4 regions of the Roseomonas sp. SRI_022 genome follow, and region 3 is predicted to be linked to each of the others. Evidence: predicted binding sites of a transcription regulator. Region 3 holds the regulator's gene; each other region holds the start of a gene.
What was found. The regulator LexA, encoded in region 3, represses DNA repair genes until DNA is damaged. The targets are predictions, from matches to a motif close to TGTTCTANNTANGTTC.
Positions count from the first base shown of each region.

Region 1: AC2YHJ_RS08520 (PA0069 family radical SAM protein) is a predicted target of LexA. The motif match lies at 1,578-1,593, and genes of this name have one in related genera.
Region 2: AC2YHJ_RS08620 (S24 family peptidase) is a predicted target of LexA. The motif match lies at 3,477-3,492, and genes of this name have one in related genera.
Region 4: uvrA (excinuclease ABC subunit UvrA) is a predicted target of LexA. The motif match lies at 1,251-1,266, and genes of this name have one in related genera.

Region 1 covers NZ_JBYCZL010000007.1:40,887-45,177, reverse strand. The annotation lists gene AC2YHJ_RS08535 (hypothetical protein) at 65-244, shown strand; gene AC2YHJ_RS08530 (TIGR04282 family arsenosugar biosynthesis glycosyltransferase) at 265-852, opposite strand; gene AC2YHJ_RS08525 (glycosyltransferase) at 849-1,532, opposite strand; gene AC2YHJ_RS08520 (PA0069 family radical SAM protein) at 1,682-2,827, shown strand; gene moaB (molybdenum cofactor biosynthesis protein B) at 2,976-3,515, opposite strand; gene AC2YHJ_RS08510 (creatininase family protein) at 3,575-4,291, opposite strand, start outside.
Region 2 covers NZ_JBYCZL010000007.1:58,579-62,869, forward strand. The annotation lists gene AC2YHJ_RS08605 (flavin monoamine oxidase family protein) at 1-881, opposite strand, end outside; gene AC2YHJ_RS08610 (DSD1 family PLP-dependent enzyme) at 880-1,986, shown strand; gene AC2YHJ_RS08615 (FABP family protein) at 2,036-2,689, shown strand; gene AC2YHJ_RS08620 (S24 family peptidase) at 2,696-3,346, opposite strand; gene AC2YHJ_RS08625 (hypothetical protein) at 3,515-3,889, shown strand; gene AC2YHJ_RS08630 (hypothetical protein) at 4,056-4,291, shown strand, end outside.
Region 3 covers NZ_JBYCZL010000007.1:164,721-169,011, forward strand. The annotation lists gene AC2YHJ_RS09235 (ComEC/Rec2 family competence protein) at 1-615, shown strand, start outside; gene lexA (transcriptional repressor LexA) at 776-1,498, opposite strand; gene AC2YHJ_RS09245 (glycosyltransferase family 2 protein) at 1,692-2,549, shown strand; gene AC2YHJ_RS09250 (hypothetical protein) at 2,546-2,785, opposite strand; gene rpsD (30S ribosomal protein S4) at 2,949-3,566, shown strand; gene AC2YHJ_RS09260 (class I SAM-dependent methyltransferase) at 3,727-4,291, shown strand, end outside.
Region 4 covers NZ_JBYCZL010000011.1:17,005-21,295, reverse strand. The annotation lists gene gyrA (DNA gyrase subunit A) at 1-442, opposite strand, end outside; gene ssb (single-stranded DNA-binding protein) at 552-1,076, opposite strand; gene uvrA (excinuclease ABC subunit UvrA) at 1,308-4,172, shown strand; gene AC2YHJ_RS12695 (hypothetical protein) at 4,178-4,291, opposite strand, start outside.

The DNA of each region.
Region 1 (4,291 bases), 120 kb from region 3:
GCGGATTGTCCGGACGGGTCGGATGCTTCCGGGGGCCTGAGGCTCAAGCAGAGGAGCGGTCGCGATGGCATATGTGTTCACCTCGGAACTCGTGGCGCCGATCCTGGCCGTGGCAACGGATCCGGTCGCCATGCTGTGGGCCACGAGTTGGGTCGCAGCAGCACTGGGCCTTTGGCTGCGCGCCGTGCTGCCGCCGACCGAGGACGAGGCCCTGGCGCTCGCCCTGGCCGGCAGCATGATGTGAGCCCACCCGGCGCGGCCGCTTCACGCGCCTCGCGTCAGCCGCGCCAGGTCCTCCGCCGTGTCCACATCCTGCAGGCGCCGCAGCAGCGCGACGCGCCGGCCACGGAAATTCGCGAGCGTGTCGGCCAGCGCGTGCTCGCTGGACCAGCGCACCCCGGCGAAGGGCCGCGCTGGCCGCCGCGGGCCGAGGCCGACCAGCCAGTAGCCGCCATCCGTCGCAGGCCCGAACACCGCATCGGCCCGGCCCAGCGCGCGGAAGGCGGCGGCAATGTCGGCGGGGCACAGGTCGGGAATGTCGCTGCCGGCAAGGACAGCGCGCGGCACACGGCGCAAGCAGGCGGCCATGCGGGCGCCGAGGTCGCCACGCCCCTGGTCGATGCGCATCGTCCCACGCGGCACGAAGCGCGCCCAATCGGCACGCGCGCCTCGCGGCGTGGTGGCGAGCAGCGTCCGCCAGCGCCGGTCCCGCGCGATCGGCCGCGCCGTGGCAGCCAGCGTCGCGCGATGGAAGCGCAGCGCCGCGCGATCACCGATGCCGCGCGCCAGCCGCCGCTTCACCATGCCGAGGCGCGGCGCGCGGGCGAACAGGATGACGGTCGGCCGCGTCACCGCCGCCGCCCCGTATAGAGCTTGGCGATACGCTCCGGCGAGACGCCGGCGAACCAGAGCGCAAGGCAGCCGAGGTTGCGCGCCGAACGCGCCCACCAGCCCTGCGTCCGCCAGCGTGCGGCGGAGGTGACGAAGGGCACGTCCAGCGCCACCAGCCGCGCCCTTCCGATGCGGCGCACCAGATCGACGTCCTCCATGATCGGAATGGGCCGGTAGCCGCCGAGTTCGGCGAGGAAGCCGCGCGCGATCAGCAGCCCCTGGTCGCCATAGGGCAGGCCAAGTCGGCGGCAGCGCCAGGCGACCATGCGTTCCAGCCGCCGGGCCTGCGGCGAGGCATCGTCCATCGCAAAGCGGAAATGGGCAGCGCGCCGAGCATTGGCGGGGTCGACCATGAAGGCCTGGGCGGCGTCCTGCCAGCCGGGGCCGGGGCGGGTGTCGGCATGCAGCACCAGGATCCAGGGGGTGGCGACGGCGGCGGTGCCCGTCGCCAGCTGGCTGCCGCGGCCGCGGGGGGCAGCGATGAGCAGCGCCCCTTCTTCCGCTGCCAGGGCCGCCGTGCCATCGCTGCTGCCGCCATCGGCGATCACGATGGCGGCGACATGGCCGCGCAGCGCGGCAAGGCTGTCAGCCATGATTTCCGCCGCGTTCAGGGTCGGCAGGACGGCCGTGAGTTCTTTCAATGTTCGCATTCCGGCCGCCGGAGGATGCGCGGCGCATTAACCTCTCGTTCCCATTCTGTTCTTGACGGCGGAGGGTCGTTTGCGCAGGATGCCCAGGAACGAAATGGGAACTTGATCCCCCTTCCCCCAGGACAGGCAGGACCCGCGCCATGCCGGACGGCACCCCGAACCTCTCGCCCGATCTGGTCCACGCCCTGCCGCCGCTGGCGCGCAAGGGCCGCGGCGCCGGCCTCAACCCAGCGGTGCGCTTCGAGCGCACCGCGCGGGAGGCCTTCGACGATGGATGGGGCACGCTGGAAGCCGCCTTCGCCGACCTGCCGCCGCTGCCGACCACGCTGACCAAGGACAACGCGAAATCGGCGCTGGCCTGGAACGAGAGTCCGGATATCGGCTTCGATCGCGCCATAAACCCCTATCGCGGCTGCGAGCATGGCTGCGTCTATTGCTATGCGCGCCCCTCCCACGCCTATCTCGGCCTGTCGCCGGGGATGGATTTCGAGACGCGGCTGCTGTTCAAGCCCGAGGTCGCCGCACTCCTTGAAAAGGAACTGCGCAAGCCCGGCTACGACCCGAAGCCGATCGCGCTGGGGTCGAACACCGACCCCTACCAGCCGGTGGAGCGCACGCTGAAGCTGACGCGCGCGGTGCTGGAGGTGCTGGACCGCTTCAACCATCCGGTCACCATCGTGACCAAGTCGGCCGGCGTGCTGCGCGACCTCGATATCCTGACGGCCATGGCGCAGCGCAAGCTGGTGCGGGTCTGCCTGTCGATCACCACGCTCGATGCGCGCCTCGCCCGCATCATGGAACCGCGTGCCGCCACGCCGGAGCGGCGCCTGGCGGCCGTGCGGGACCTCGCCGCCGCCGGCATTCCCGCCGCGGTGCTGGCCGCGCCGATGATCCCCGCGGTCAACGATGCGGAGCTGGAGACGATCCTCGAACGCGCCGCCGCCGCCGGGGCGTCGAGCGCGGGCTATGTGCTGCTGCGCCTTCCGCTTGAGATCAAGCAGCTCTTCGAGGAATGGCTCGAACGGCACATGCCGGACCGCGCCGCGCGGGTGCTGTCGCTGATCCGCCAGACGCGCGGCGGCGCGCTGTATGACAGCCGCTTCGGCGTGCGGCAGAAGGGCACCGGCGCCTATGCCGACCTGCTGGCGCGGCGTTTCGCGGTGGCGGCGAAGCGGCTGGGGCTGGAACGCCGCGGCGGCGGGGTGGATGCGCTCGACTGCGGGCAGTTTCGCGTGCCGGAGGTGCCGGGTGCGGCACCGCGCGCGACGCAGTTGGCGCTGTTCTGAGCCACGGTCGGATCGAGGGGGCGTTGCCCCCTCGAACTCCCCCACCAGGGGGCAGGGGCCCCCTGGACCGCGGGGACTCAGGGGCGCACCCGGGTGGGGCAAGAATAAAGTGCTAAAAACGTAGAAGTTTAAAGTGGGCATCGACCGCTCAGGCCGCCTTCAGGTGTTCCTTCAGGCGCGGCATCAGTTCGACCAGGTTGCAGGGGCGCCAGCGGCTGTCGAGCTGGAATTTCAGGATGTCGTCCCAGGCATCCTTGCAGGCCCCCGTCGAGCCTGGCAGCGCGAACAGGTAAGTGCCATCCGCGACACCACCCAGCGCACGCGATTGCATCGTGGAGGTGCCGATCTTCTGGTAGCTCAGCATGCGGAACAACTCGCCGAAGCCTTCGATCTCCTTCTCCAGGACACGCTTGAAGGCCTCGGGCGTCACGTCGCGGCCGGTGATGCCGGTCCCGCCCGTGGTAATGACGCAGTCGATGGCGGGGTCAGCGATCCAGCGGCGCAAAAGTGCGGCGATGATGTCGGCCTCATCCTTGCAAATCTCCCGCGCGACGCAGTGATGGCCACCGGCCTCGATGCGGTCCTGCAGGGTCTGACCCGAACGGTCGGTCGCCATGTCGCGCGTGTCGCTCACGGTCAGCACGGCGATGTTCACGGGCAGGAAGGGAAGGCTTTCGTCGATCGGCATGGCATCCTCCGTGCGTCGGCCCTCACCATGGGCATGGGCGGGGGTGGCTGCAACCGGGCCTATCGCCCCTGGGCGGCGCGGATCTGTGCCACCGCGGCGGCGATGCGCATGGCGAGCATCGCCTCCCCGCGCGCGGCGGTCGCACGGGACGGGTCGCCGGTCGCACCCAGCGGGGGCAGCGCATCCGGGCGTGGCGGCAGGCGGGCCAGGTCCACGCCGGGCGGGTGCGTCGCCATCAGTTCCGAGGTGTCGCCGATGCCCGCATGCGTGCCAATCGTCGCATCCGTCTCCCCCTGCGCGCGCAGCCAGTCATCCTGCTGCGCGATGGCGGCGTAGTAGCGATCGACGGCGATGACGCGCACCCCGTCCCGCCGCCATTCGGCGGAAAGCCTCGCGGCAAGACGTTCCTGCGACCGCTGGCTCGGCCCGTTGTCGGCGAGGAAGCAGATCAGCCGGAAGCCGGTGGCGCGCAGGCTGCGGGCGATGCCGTCCAGCATCGCGGCGAAGGCGTCCTCCGTCACACCGATGGTGCCGGGGAAGCGAAGGTTGCCCTCCGGTGGCTCGAAGCGCCCCTGCGGCGAGAAGGACAGCACCGGCAGCACCAGCGCATCGCCCAGTTCGCGCGCGATGCGCCGCGCGGCGACGCGGACGATGTGGTCATGCTTGCCGAGGATCATGTGCGGGCCGTTCTGCTCGATCCCGCCGCTCGGCACGATGGCGGTGCGATGGCCGGCGGCGACCGCGTCGCGCACCTCGATCCAGGTCATGTCGGCGAT
Region 2 (4,291 bases), 110 kb from region 3:
TAGGAAGGCAGGTCCGGCGCCTCGGGGTGATCTGCCCGGAAGGCGATCTTGGTCAGCAGGCCGAGCGGCAGGGCGTGGATCGCGGTTTGGGTCTCGAGTGGCAGGGGCGGATCGAAGGCGATGCTGCCGGAAGCCAGGACGCCCGTGGACACGGTCACGATGGCGGACCTGGCCTCGATGCGCCCGAAACTGCCTTCCGCGACCACGCCCCTCGCGCCCCAGCGCAGGCGTTCCACGCGGGAGGCCAGGCGGATCGGCAAGCCCATGCCAAGGCGATGCACCAGCATGCCGATGCCGTCCGGGGTGATCAGGTTTGGCCCGTCCAGCGCCGTCGCGGCGAAGTCGTGCAGCGACATCAGGGAAAGTTCGGCGGCGCAGATCTGGGCACCTTCCCAATGCGCGACTGTTGAATCCCATGGGCCGCTGGCCGGGGCGGCCTCGGCAGCCGGGCGGTCGGGGCCACCATCCCGGGCTGCGGCTTCGATGGCCACCCAGAATGCGTCCTCAGCCGCTGCGAAGGAGCGACGCTCGGCCGGGGTCGCTGCGCGTCCGAAGGCGTGCAGGCGGCGCTGGCGCAGGGCGTCATGGTCGATCAGCGGCATGCCCAGCGCCCGGGCCAGCGGCGTCAGCGGATTGTCGTTCCCCTGATGCAGCCAGGATGCGCCGAGATCGAAGGCCGTGCCGACGATCTGGTTGCTGGCTTGCGTGCGGGCCCGCCCGCCTATTCCGTGGCCGCCTTCCAGCACGACGCAGGACCGCCCGCGCGCGGCCAGCGCCCGCGCCGCCGCGATCCCCGCGCAGCCGGCGCCGATGACGAGCACGTCTGGATCGGATGGCAACATCGCCGCATCATGCCGCGACAACGCGAAGGGATGAACCATGCTGCAGTCGCCGCCCGCCGAACCCGGCATGCGTGAGGATGAGGTCGATACGCCGGCGCTGCTGATCGACCTCGACGCGTTCGAGCACAATCTCGACACCATGGCCGCCCTGCTGGCGCCGACCGGCGCCAAGCTGCGGGCGCACGCCAAGACGCACAAATCGCCGGTGGTGGCGAAGCTGCAGATGGCGCGTGGCGCCGTCGGGCAATGCGTGCAGAAGGTCGCGGAGGCCGAGGCGCTGGCCTGGGGCGGCATCCCTGACGTGCTGGTCACGAACCAGGTGGTCAGCCCGCGCAAGCTCTCGCGGCTCGCCGCACTTGCGCGGATCTGCAAGATCGGCGTCTGCGTCGATGATGCCGCGCAGATCGCGCTGATCGAACAGGCGGCGGAAGCGGCCGGCGTGCGCATTCCCGTGCTGGTGGAGATCGATGTCGGCATGGGCCGCGCGGGCGTCGAACACGGCCCGCCGGCCGTCGCACTTGCCGAACGGATCGCGGCCAGCAAGCAACTGACCTTCGGCGGTCTGCAGGCCTATCACGGCAGCGCGCAGCACATGCGCACGCCGGAACAGCGCGCGGCGGCCATCGCCGAAGCCGCTGCGCGGTCGCGGCGCACGGTGGAGCAGTTGAAGCAGCGCGGCCTCGACTGCCCCATCGTCGGCGGCGCGGGCACCGGCACCTTCCGGCATGAAGCGGCGAGCGGCGTCTATACCGAGATCCAGGCCGGGTCCTACGCCTTCATGGATGTGGACTACGCGAAGAACGACGACGCACCGCCCTTCCGCCACGCGCTGTTTGTGCTGACGCAGGTGATGAGCCGCGCGACACCCGGCGTCGCGGTGGTGGATTGCGGGCACAAGGGCGTGTCGGTGGATTCCGGCATGCCGGGCGTGTGGCAGCGCCCTGGGCTTCGCTATGCCGGCGCATCGGACGAGCACGGCAAGATCCTGATCGAGGACGGCACCCCGCCGGCGCTGGGCGAGAAGCTGCGGCTGGTGCCCGGGCATTGCGACCCGACAGTCGACCGCTACGACTGGTATGTCGGCGTGCGGAAGGGGCGGGTGGAATGCCTCTGGCCGATCGCGGCGCGGGGGGCGATGGCCTGAAGGGAGCCGATGGCGCTAGCCTCGGGCGAGGCCGAGGAAGGATCGCCCGATGCTGCCCATTCCGAAGGACATCTACACGGAACCCGAGGCCTCGCCGGACGGTCTCGCCAATCTCGGCCCGCTGCGCGGCCTTGCGGGGGTCTGGGCGGCGGATAAGGGCATCGACATCAATCCCAAGGCCGAGGGGCCGGAGCGGCGGGTGTTCCGCGAGCATGTGCGGATGGATGTGATCGATCCGCAGACCAATGGGCCGCAGCTTCTCTACGGCCTGCGCTACCACATCCACATCAACACACCGGACGAGAAGATCACCTTCCACGACCAGGTCGGCTATTGGCTGTGGGAACCGGCGACGGGGCTGATCCTGCAAAGCCTGACGATCCCGCGCGGGCAGATCGTGCTGGCGGCGGGGCACGCCAAGCCAGGGGACAAGCGGATCTCGGTTTCCGCGACGCGCGGCGACGACCGCTACGGCATCTGTTCGAACGCCTTCCTGGACGAGGCGTTCCGCACCGACCGCTACAGCTGCGCCATCACCTTCAACGAGGATGGCAGCTGGACCTATGAGGTCGAGACGGACCTCATGATCCGGGGCACCCAGCCCTTCAACCACCACGATACGAACACGCTGAAACTGGTCGCGCCGCCGCAGCCCAACCCACTGCAGGCGATCCTGAGCGGGCAGGGCGGGAAGGCGGGCTGATCGCGCCTACTGGCTTGCCCAGATGATCCTGTGCATCCAGGCGATCTCCGGCAGCTCGAAACTGTAGGAGGGATGCGCCGGGTTCAGGCTGGCGAGCTCGATGCGCTTGGCCGATTGCCGGCGCAGTTCCTTCGCCATCACCTCCCCCTTCGCGGTGCGCACCACCACGCGGTCGCCGCGCCGCACGGGTGCGGCGGGGGAGACGACCACGACATCGCCGTCGCGGAACACCGGCTCCATGGATTCACCGGAGATCTCGAGCGCATAGGCATTGGGATCGCCGATCTCGGGCAGGGAGATCTCGTCCCAGGACCCGCCGACGGGATAGCCGCCATCGTCGAAGTATCCCTCGCCGCCCGCCTGGGCGAGGCCGATCAGCGGCACGCGCCGCCCGGCACCGCCGCGGCCGCCGCCGCGCGGCAGCGCCGGCAGGCCGGAGACGAGGGAGGCGAAATCCTCGATCCCCCGGCCTGTGGCGGTCAGCACCTTGGCGACGCTCTCGGTGGAGGGCCAACGCGCGCGGCCATCGGCGCCGATGCGCTTGGAGGGGTTGAAGGCGGTGGGGTCGAGCCCCGCCTTGCGCGCCAGGCCCGAGGCGGACAGCCCATGTTCCGCCGCCAGAGCATCGAGGGCGCGCCAGATATCGTCATGCCGCATGGTGGATGGTCCCGATGGCGCGACTCCAGATGATGTGCCGCGTCCTGGGCAACCTATCCTAGGTTTTGTTTCAGAAATCAATAGGTGCATGTTCCTTTTCGACCTTGCCCTTCGCAACTGTTGCGTTTAATGTTCTCGTATTGTTCACCTGACAGGCGAGAAACCCCCATGCGACCTGCCCCCCGCAGCGCCCACGTCCCCCGCTTCGCCAGCATTACCGCCGCGGAGCCGTTTCGCTCCGCCGAGGAGGCCTGGTTCTGGACCATGGCGGCACTGACCGCGCGGCGTGACGGCGCCCGCATTTCCGCCGGCAAGGGCGAGAAGGTGCGCCCCTGCGAGCCGGACGACGTCATCAAGTGTCTCGACCGGCTGTACCGCCACCGGCGCATCGACCTGATCCATGCCCGCGTGATGCGCGTCTGGGGCGAGCGCGGCCAGGCGCCCGACCCGCGCCACCTGTCCGAGCGCGCCGATGCCGCGCAGTGGCGGGAGGCGATGGACCGCCTGGAATGGCCGCTGCGCGTGAAGGGGATCGTGGCGTGACGGGACGGAACCGGGAAGGGCTTTGCCCCTCCCGGACCCTCCCTACCAAAGGCCTAGAGGCCTTTGGGAGCCTCCACTTGGCGCCCAGGGCCAAGGTATCGGCATTCCAAAGGCCCCCTGGCCTTTGGTGGGGTGGTTTGGAGGGGCAAGGCCCCTCCAATGCCGCATGACCCCGCGCCTGCGCCTCGCCCGCGACGCCCCGCAGCAGGTCTGGATCGCCTTCGGCGGCGATGCCGACCAGCCCTGGCTGCGCCCGCTGCGCCGCGGTTTCCGCCACTGCTTCGCCGCGCTGCGCGATGAGGCCGGCTGGACCGTGCTGGAACCGCTGTCGGGACGGCTGATGATCATGCGCCTGGCGGTGCCGGCGGGCTACGACCTGCCGGGCTTCTATGAGCGGGCGGG
Region 3 (4,291 bases):
TGGGGCCTCGCGGCCTTTGCCTTCGGTATGGTCTGGCTGTGCTTGTGGCGATTGCGTTGGCGTTGGCTCGGACTGCCGGTCATGGCGTTGGGCCTGGCCAGCCCGGAGCTGCACCGCGCGCCGGATCTGTTCGTGTCGGGCGATGCACGGCTGATCGGCGTTGTGGCCGATGGCGCGATGTGGCTGCAGCGGCAATCGGGGGCCTCAGTGCTGACCCGGGACTCCTGGCTGCGCGCCCATGGCCTGCGCGAGGCACACCCGCTGCCGGGACAGGGCGAGGCCGCCGACGGCGCCGTCGCCTGCAATCCCGGCGCATGCCTGCTGCGGCCCGTGCCGGGGGCGCCGGCCGCGGTGCTATTGCGCGGCGATCCGGTGGCCGGCCATTGCGGGCGGGTAGGCTTGGTGGTGTCGGCAGAGCCGCTGCGTGGCCGCTGTGCCGGCAGCCAGGTGATCGACCGCTTCTCGGTATGGCGGAACGGCCCGCATGCGGTCTGGCTCGATGCGGCGGGCCCGCGTGTCGTCTCCGATCGTGTCTGGCGCGGCGCGCGGCCCTGGGTGCCGCCGGTGCCGATACCGCGCGGGCGGGAGGAGCAACCGCCCGCGCCGATCGAATAGCGCGCCGATGCCGCGCGGCGAACCGGATCGAGGCGATTGCCAGGAATGACGTCGTCCTGCACGCCGTTCGCCGCGTGCTGGAACGGCGCGACGGTGCCGAAGTTCTATGCTGCGCTACGCGACCCGGTGCACCCCTGGACGCCGACGGCCCTGGCGGGTCTCAATACCGCCGCAGCAGCCCCACCAGCCGCCCCTGCACACGCACCCGGTCCGGTCCGAAGATGCGTGTCTCATGCCGCGGATTGGCCGGTTCCAGGGCGATCGAGTTCCCCCGCCGGCGGATCCGTTTCAGCGTCACCTCGTTCTCATCCACCAGCGCGACGACGATCGACCCGTTCTCGGCCGTGTCGGCGCGATTGATGATCACGGTGTCGCCGTCGAGAATGCCGGCATCGATCATCGAATCGCCGGCGACCTCCAGCGCATAATGATCGCCATTGCCGATCAGCGCCGCGGGAACATCGACGCTCGCGCCATTGTCGCGCAGCGCCTCGATCGGCAGGCCGGCGGCGATCCGGCCGTAGAGCGGCAGCGTGACCGGGGCGCTGTCATTCGCCTCGGCGGGCGGGCGGGCGGGCGCATGGGTTGCGAAGGGCCCGCGGATGACATTGGGGCCGAGCGGGGCCTCAGGCGCCTTGGCCGCGGCACGGCTGCTGCGCGGGGCGAGGTTCTCCGGCAGGCGAATGACCTCCAGCGCGCGGGCGCGATGGGCGCGGCGGCGGAGGAAGCCGCGTTCTTCCAGCGCCGTGATCAGCCTGTGGATACCGGATTTGGATTTGAGGTTGAGCGCGCCCTTCATCTCCTCGAAGGAGGGAGAAAATCCTGTCTCGCGCAGGTGGCGGTCGATGAACATGAGCAGCTCGTGCTGCTTGCGCGTGAGCATTCCTGCTCCTCCTCCTGGCGCCGGGTCCTGCGACTCGGTCGGAACAAATGGGCAACCTCACGCGTGTTCTATTTAGGTTCCGGAGTCACAGTCAATCGCTTTTGCGTGTGGATGAATCTGTGGATGGAATGGTCCGCCCGCGCGGCGCCGGAGACCTCGCCCGCCGCTGCGGGGAGTGGCACAGATGCGGGGCATGTCCCGCCCTGATCTTTCCGTCCTGATCGCCGCCCACCGCCTGCGGCGCGAGGTCCCGCTGGCCGTGGCCTCGGTGTTCGGGCGATCGGTGGGGGCGGCGGTTGAGGTCGTCATCGCCTCCGACGACGGCACCGACTACGCCGAGGTGCTGCCGCATGACCCGCGCCTGCGCTTCACGGCGGTCGGACCTGTCGCCAGTGGCGCCCATGCGGCGCGCAACCGGGCGCTTTTCCTCGCCGCCGGTACCCATGTGCTGATGCTGGACGGCGACGACGCCCTGGAAGGTCCGCCGGACGCAATCGCCAGCGCGCTGGCGATGACGGGCGCGGCCGGGGCGGTCCTGGTGCCGAGCGTCGTGCGCGACGCGATGGGGCTGGCGGTGCGACGCATTCCGGAACCGGGCACACGGCGCTTCGGCTTCGCCGATTGGGCCTCGGCCTTCGCATCGCTACACCTGATGGCGCGGCGGGACCTGGCCCCGGCCTTCCGGCCGTTCCGGCTGATCGACGACGTCCTGTTCGACCTCACGGTCTTGGCGGCGGTCGGTGGCTCCGTGCCGGTCGCGGATGGCCTTGCCTATCGCTACCAACTGAGGCCAGGCCAGGCGACGGATACCGAGGGTGGCCGCTTCGATGCCGAATATGCGCAGGCGCTTGGCTTGATCACTGTGGACGGCGCCGGCTTCGGGCGCCATGCGGGGGCGGTGGCTGCGGTGCTGCGGCGGTGGCGGGCGATGAACCGCCTAGTGGGTGGCGGTGGGTCGAGGCCGGGGCTCGGCGACTACCACCGGGCGGTCGCGGCCTATCTGGCCGACGAATGGCCGGCCGGCCGCCGGCGCCGGGCCGGCGAAACCTAGAGCTTGGCCGCCAACTTGCGCGCCAGCAGCAGGCCGAGCCCGCCACCGGCCGGCGCCGCGGGCAGGGCGAGCAGCCAGCCCACCGCATGATTGCCCGCCATGACCAAAGCGAGCCCGGAGTACAGCATGAGGCCGCCGACCAGGCTACCGACGACGCCCGCCGTCAGGCCGAGCACGAGGATGTCCGAACGCGTCACCATGGTCGGCGAGTAGGCGCCGCGGGCCCTGTTTGACAAGCCCCGCCAGGGCACCTATGGGACCGCCACCTTCCGGGAACGTGGACGGACCTTCGGGGTCCGCGCCCGCCCCCGCCCAGTCCGGGCAGGGGCCTACCGGGACAACAGCCCTTCGGGGCACAGCGAAGAAGGCCCGACCGTGTAACGCGGCGGGGTGCAGCGCATGACCAAGCGCGCAGAATCCAAGTACAAGATCAACCGCCGCCTTGGCGTCAATCTCTGGGGCCGCGCCAAGTCCCCCATCGCCAAGCGCGAATACGGCCCCGGCCAGCATGGCCAGCGCCGCAAGCAGAAGCCGACCGACTTCGGCGTGCAGCTGATGGCGAAGCAGAAGCTCAAGGGCTACTACGGCAACATCGGCGAGAAGCAGTTCCGCAAGTACTACGAGGAAGCCGTGCGCCGTAAGGGCGACACCTCGGAGAACCTGATCGAGCTGCTGGAGCGTCGCCTCGATGCGGTGGTCTACCGCATGAAGCTGGCCGTCACGCCCTTCGCCGCCCGTCAGTTCGTCAACCACGGCCACATCACCGTGAACGGCAAGCGGGTGAACATCCCCTCCTACCTCGTGAAGGACGGCGACCAGATCGAGGTGAAGGAGAAGTCGAAGCAGCTGGTGGCCGTGCTCGATGCGACGCAGTCCGCCGAGCGCGACGTGCCGGAATACGTCGAGGTGGATCACCGCGCGATGCGCGGCAAGTTCCTTCGCGCGCCGAAGCTGTCCGACGTGCCCTATCCGGTCCAGATGGAACCGAACCTGGTCGTCGAGTTCTACAGCCGCTGATCCCTCGCGGGCTGGCCCTGCGCCGGCCTGCCACCTTTGCACGCGCGCCGTGGCATCCGCCCCGGCGCGCGTTGCGTTTGCGGAGCGGCTAGCCGGCCATCCTCGCGGCGGCCAATGATGCGTCGCTGCACATCCGGGCGAAGGACAGGCGGTTCCACCGATGCAGGGATTGTCCGACACCGACGGGGCCGACGCCCCGCGCTTCACCGTGGATTGGTTCAGCCGGTCCATCCCGGCCTGGAAGCATTTGTTCCCCCGGGTCATGCCCCGGCCCGCGCGCATCCTTGAGATCGGCGCCTTCGAGGGTCGCTGCACCTGCTTCATGCTGGAGCACATCCTGCCGGCGGACCTCGACGGGGAGATCCACTGCATCGATACCTGGGAGGGCGGGGTCGAACATGGCGGCATCGCCATGAACGCGGTCTTCGACCGTTTCCAGGCGAATGTCGCGGCGGTGCTGAAGCGCTTTCCCCGCCACAAGGTGATCGGCCATCGGCGCCTGTCCTCGGCCGCGCTGCGGGACCTGCATGCCGAGGGGTTCGCCGGCCGGTTCGACTTCATCTACGTGGACGGGTCGCATCAGGCCGCCGATGTGCTTGAGGACCTGGTGCTGTCCTTTCCGCTGCTGCGCCGAGGCGGGCTGGTGATCTGCGACGATTACACCTGGCAGCGCCAGCGCCTGGGGGAGGAGGACATCCTCGATACCCCGAAACTCGCGATCGATG
Region 4 (4,291 bases), on a different contig from region 3:
TGTCCTCGTCGATGCCCTCCAGCAGCGCCATCGCTGACGGCGCGAGGCGCGCTTCGGTGTAGCGCATCGCCGCCGGCGGATCGCCGTCCACCGAGCCGAAATTGCCCTGTCCGTCGATCAGCGGCACGCGCATCGAGAAGGGCTGCGCCATGCGTACCATGGCGTCGTAGATCGAGGCATCGCCATGCGGGTGATACTTACCCATGACGTCGCCGACGACGCGGGCCGATTTGCGATACGGCTTGTCGGAGGTGTAGCCGGCCTCCTGCATCGCAAACAGGATGCGGCGATGCACCGGCTTCAGCCCGTCGCGCACATCCGGCAGGGCGCGCGCGACGATCACGCTCATCGCATAGTCGAGATAGGAGCGGCGCATCTCCTCCTCGAGCGCAACAGGCTGCGTGTCGATGGGGGTGTCGCCAGGGGTGCTGGGGTCGCTCACTCGGCTGGGCTCGATCCGGTCATGGGGCGGCGCGGCGCTGCCGCGCGCGGGTTTCGGGCGTCATAGGCACCGCGCGGCGGCCGCAGTCAACCGCCGCGCCGGGGCCGGTTCAGAACGGGATTTCGTCGTCGAGGTCGGTCTTCTTCGAATCCCAGCCGCCACCGCCACGCGACCCACCGGCGGACCGTCCGCCACTGCCGCCTTCGTAGCCGCCGCGCGACGCGCCACCGCCACCACTCGCTGGCCGTTCCGCATAGCCGCCGTCATCCGAGGCACCACCGCCCGAGCCGCGCCCGCCCACGAGCTGCAATTCGCCGCGGAACTGGCGCAGCACGATCTCGGTCGTGTAACGCTCCTGCCCAGCCTGGTCCTGCCATTTGCGGGTTTCGATCTGGCCCTCGATGTAGACCTCGCTGCCCTTGCGCAGGTACTTCTCGGCCACCTCGCCCAGGCGTTCATTGAAGATCGCCACGGCGTGCCACTCGGTCCGCTCCTGCTGGTTGCCCTCGCGGTCCTTGTATCGCTCGGACGTTGCGATTCGCAGGTTCACGACCTTGCCGCCGTTCTGGAAGTTGCGGACTTCCGGATCGCGGCCGAGCCGCCCGAGAATGATCGCCTTGTTGACGCCTGCCATACCTGCTGCTCTCTGGAAATTCGGCCGGACATACTAGCCTTTCCGGGCAGCGGCGGCCAGTCTCCCGCCTGCCCAGGGGCAGTGCCGCCCCGACGCCCGGCGGACCCTGCCACGACGCTGCCGCATCGCAACATCCCCTTCCCTTCCGGCGCGTCCCGGATCATATAGTAAAGAGAACATCACCGGAACATCACCGGCCGGCTCCGCCGCGCCGCGCGGAGCCCCCATCGCATGACCGGCCAGATCCGTATCCGCGGCGCCAGGCAACACAACCTGAAGGACGTGGACCTCGACATCCCGCGCGACCGTCTGACGGTCGTCACCGGCCTGTCGGGGTCGGGCAAGTCCTCGCTCGCCTTCGACACCATCTATGCGGAGGGGCAACGACGCTACGTCGAGTCGCTCTCCGCCTATGCGCGGCAGTTCCTGCAACTGATGCAGAAGCCCGATGTCGATTCGATCGAGGGCCTGTCGCCGGCCATCTCCATCGAGCAGAAGACCACCAGCCACAATCCGCGGTCCACCGTCGGCACGGTCACTGAGATCCACGACTACATGCGCCTGCTCTGGGCACGGGCCGGCGTGCCGTACTCCCCAGCGACGGGCCTGCCGATCGAGGCGCAGACCGTCTCCCAGATGGTCGATCGCGTCATGGCGATGGAGGAAGGCACGAGGCTGCTGCTGCTCGCCCCCATCGCGCGCGGCAAGAAGGGCGAATTCAAGAAGGAGCTGGCCGAGCTGCAGCGCCGCGGCTTCGAACGCGTGAAGATCAACGGCGCGCTGCACCTGATCGCCGAAGCGCCGAAGCTGGACAAGAAGCTGAAGCACGACATCGAGGCGGTGGTGGACCGAATCGTGGTGCGCGAAGGGATCGCCCAGCGCCTCGCCGATTCCTTCGAGACCGCGCTCTCGCTCTCCGACGGCATCGCTTACGCCGAGAATGCGGATACGCAGGACCGCACCGTGTTCAGCGCGAAATTCGCCTGCCCGGTCTCCGGCTTCACCATCGAGGAAGTCGAGCCGCGGCTCTTCTCCTTCAACTCCCCGCATGGCGCCTGCCCGTCCTGCGACGGCCTCGGCACCGAGACCTTCTTCGACCCGATGCTCGTGGTGCCGCAGGACGATGTGTCGCTGAAGGACGGGGCGGTCATGCCCTGGACCGGCGCGCAATCGCCCTACTACACCCAGACGCTGGAAAGCTTGGCGAAGCACTTTAAGTTCGCGATGACGATGCCCTGGCAGGACATCCCGGCCGCGGTGCGTCAGCAGATCCTGCACGGCACCGGCGATGAGGTCGTCACGCTGCGCTACAAGGACGGGCTGCGCGCCTATGAGGTGAAGAAGCCCTTCGAGGGCATCATCCCCAACCTCGAACGCCGCTTCAAGGAAACCGACAATCCCTGGGTGCGAGAGGACCTGTCCCGCTACCAGGCGCAGAAGCCCTGCCAGGTCTGCAACGGCTATCGCCTCAAGCCGCAGGCGCTGTCGGTGAAGATCGCGACGAAGCACATCGGCGAGGTCAGCGACCTGTCGATCCGCCGCGCGCGCGACTGGTTCGCCACGGTGATGGAAACGCTGACCCCGCAGCGTCAGGAGATCGCCCGGCGCATCCTGCGCGAGATCGAGGAACGGTTGCAGTTCCTGGTCGATGTCGGCCTGGACTACCTGAGCCTCGGCCGGTCCTCCGCCACGCTGTCGGGTGGCGAATCGCAGCGTATCCGGCTGGCATCGCAGATCGGCTCGGGGCTGACCGGCGTGCTGTACGTGTTGGACGAACCGTCGATCGGCCTGCACCAGCGCGACAATGAACGGCTGCTGACCACGTTGCGGCGGCTGCGCGACCTCGGCAACACCGTGCTGGTCGTCGAGCATGACGAGGACGCGATCCGCCAGGCCGACCACCTCGTCGATATCGGTCCCGCTGCCGGCAAGGGCGGCGGGCAGGTCATCGCGCAGGGCACGCCGGCCGAGGTCGCGGCCAATCCTGCCAGCCTGACCGGCCAGTATCTCTCCGGCAGCCGCCGGATCGAGGTGCCGGCCACGCGCCGCAAGACGGACAGGAAGAAACAACTCCGCGTCGTCGGTGCCACCGGCAACAACCTGAAGAACCTGACCGCATCGATCCCGCTCGGCACTTTCACCTGCATCACGGGCGTGTCCGGTGGCGGCAAGTCCACGCTGGTGATCGAAACGCTCTACAAGGCTGCGTCCCGCCGCCTGATGGGTGCCGCCGAGGTCCCCGCCCCGCATGACCGGATCGAGGGGCTGGAACACCTCGACAAGATCATCGACATTGACCAGTCGCCGATCGGCCGCACGCCGCGATCCAACCCCGCGACCTATACCGGGCTATTCGCGCCGATCCGCGACTGGTTCTCGGAGATGCCGGAATCCCGTGCACGCGGCTACAAGGCCGGCCGCTTCTCCTTCAACGTGAAGGGCGGCCGTTGCGAGGCCTGCCAGGGCGACGGCCTCATCAAGATCGAGATGCACTTCCTGCCTGACGTCTACGTCACCTGCGACACCTGCAAGGGCAAGCGCTACAACCGCGAGACGCTGGAGGTGAAGTTCCGCGGCAAGTCGATCGCCGATGTGCTCGACATGACGGTGGATGAGGGCGTGGAGTTCTTCTCCGCCGTGCCGTCCATCCGCGACAAATTGTCGGTGCTGCGCGATGTCGGGCTCGGCTACATCCATCTCGGGCAGCAGGCCACGACGCTGTCGGGCGGCGAGGCGCAGCGCATCAAACTGTCGAAGGAACTGTCGCGCCGCGCGACGGGCCGCACGCTGTACATCCTCGACGAACCCACCACGGGCCTGCATTTCGAGGATGTGCGCAAGCTGCTCGAAGTGCTGCACGCACTGGTGGACCAGGGCAACACGGTCGTGGTGATCGAGCACAACCTCGAGGTCATCAAGACCGCCGACTGGGTGCTCGACCTCGGTCCCGAGGGTGGCGAGGGCGGCGGGCGGATGATCGCCGAGGGCACGCCGGAGGATGTCGCCGCCGTGCCGGAAAGCCATACCGGACGCTTCCTGGCACCGCTGCTGGCGCGCGTGGAAGCCCGGCCGGCGGCGAAGCGCAAGCGCGCGTGATCTGATCAGGGCGCCGGGGCGGCCGACCAGCGCGCAGCCTCGATCCGCGCGCGTTCTTCACTCGTAAGCGTCACGAAGCGCAGCTTGTCGTCCAGCGGAAAGGCCGGCCCGCCTTCCGG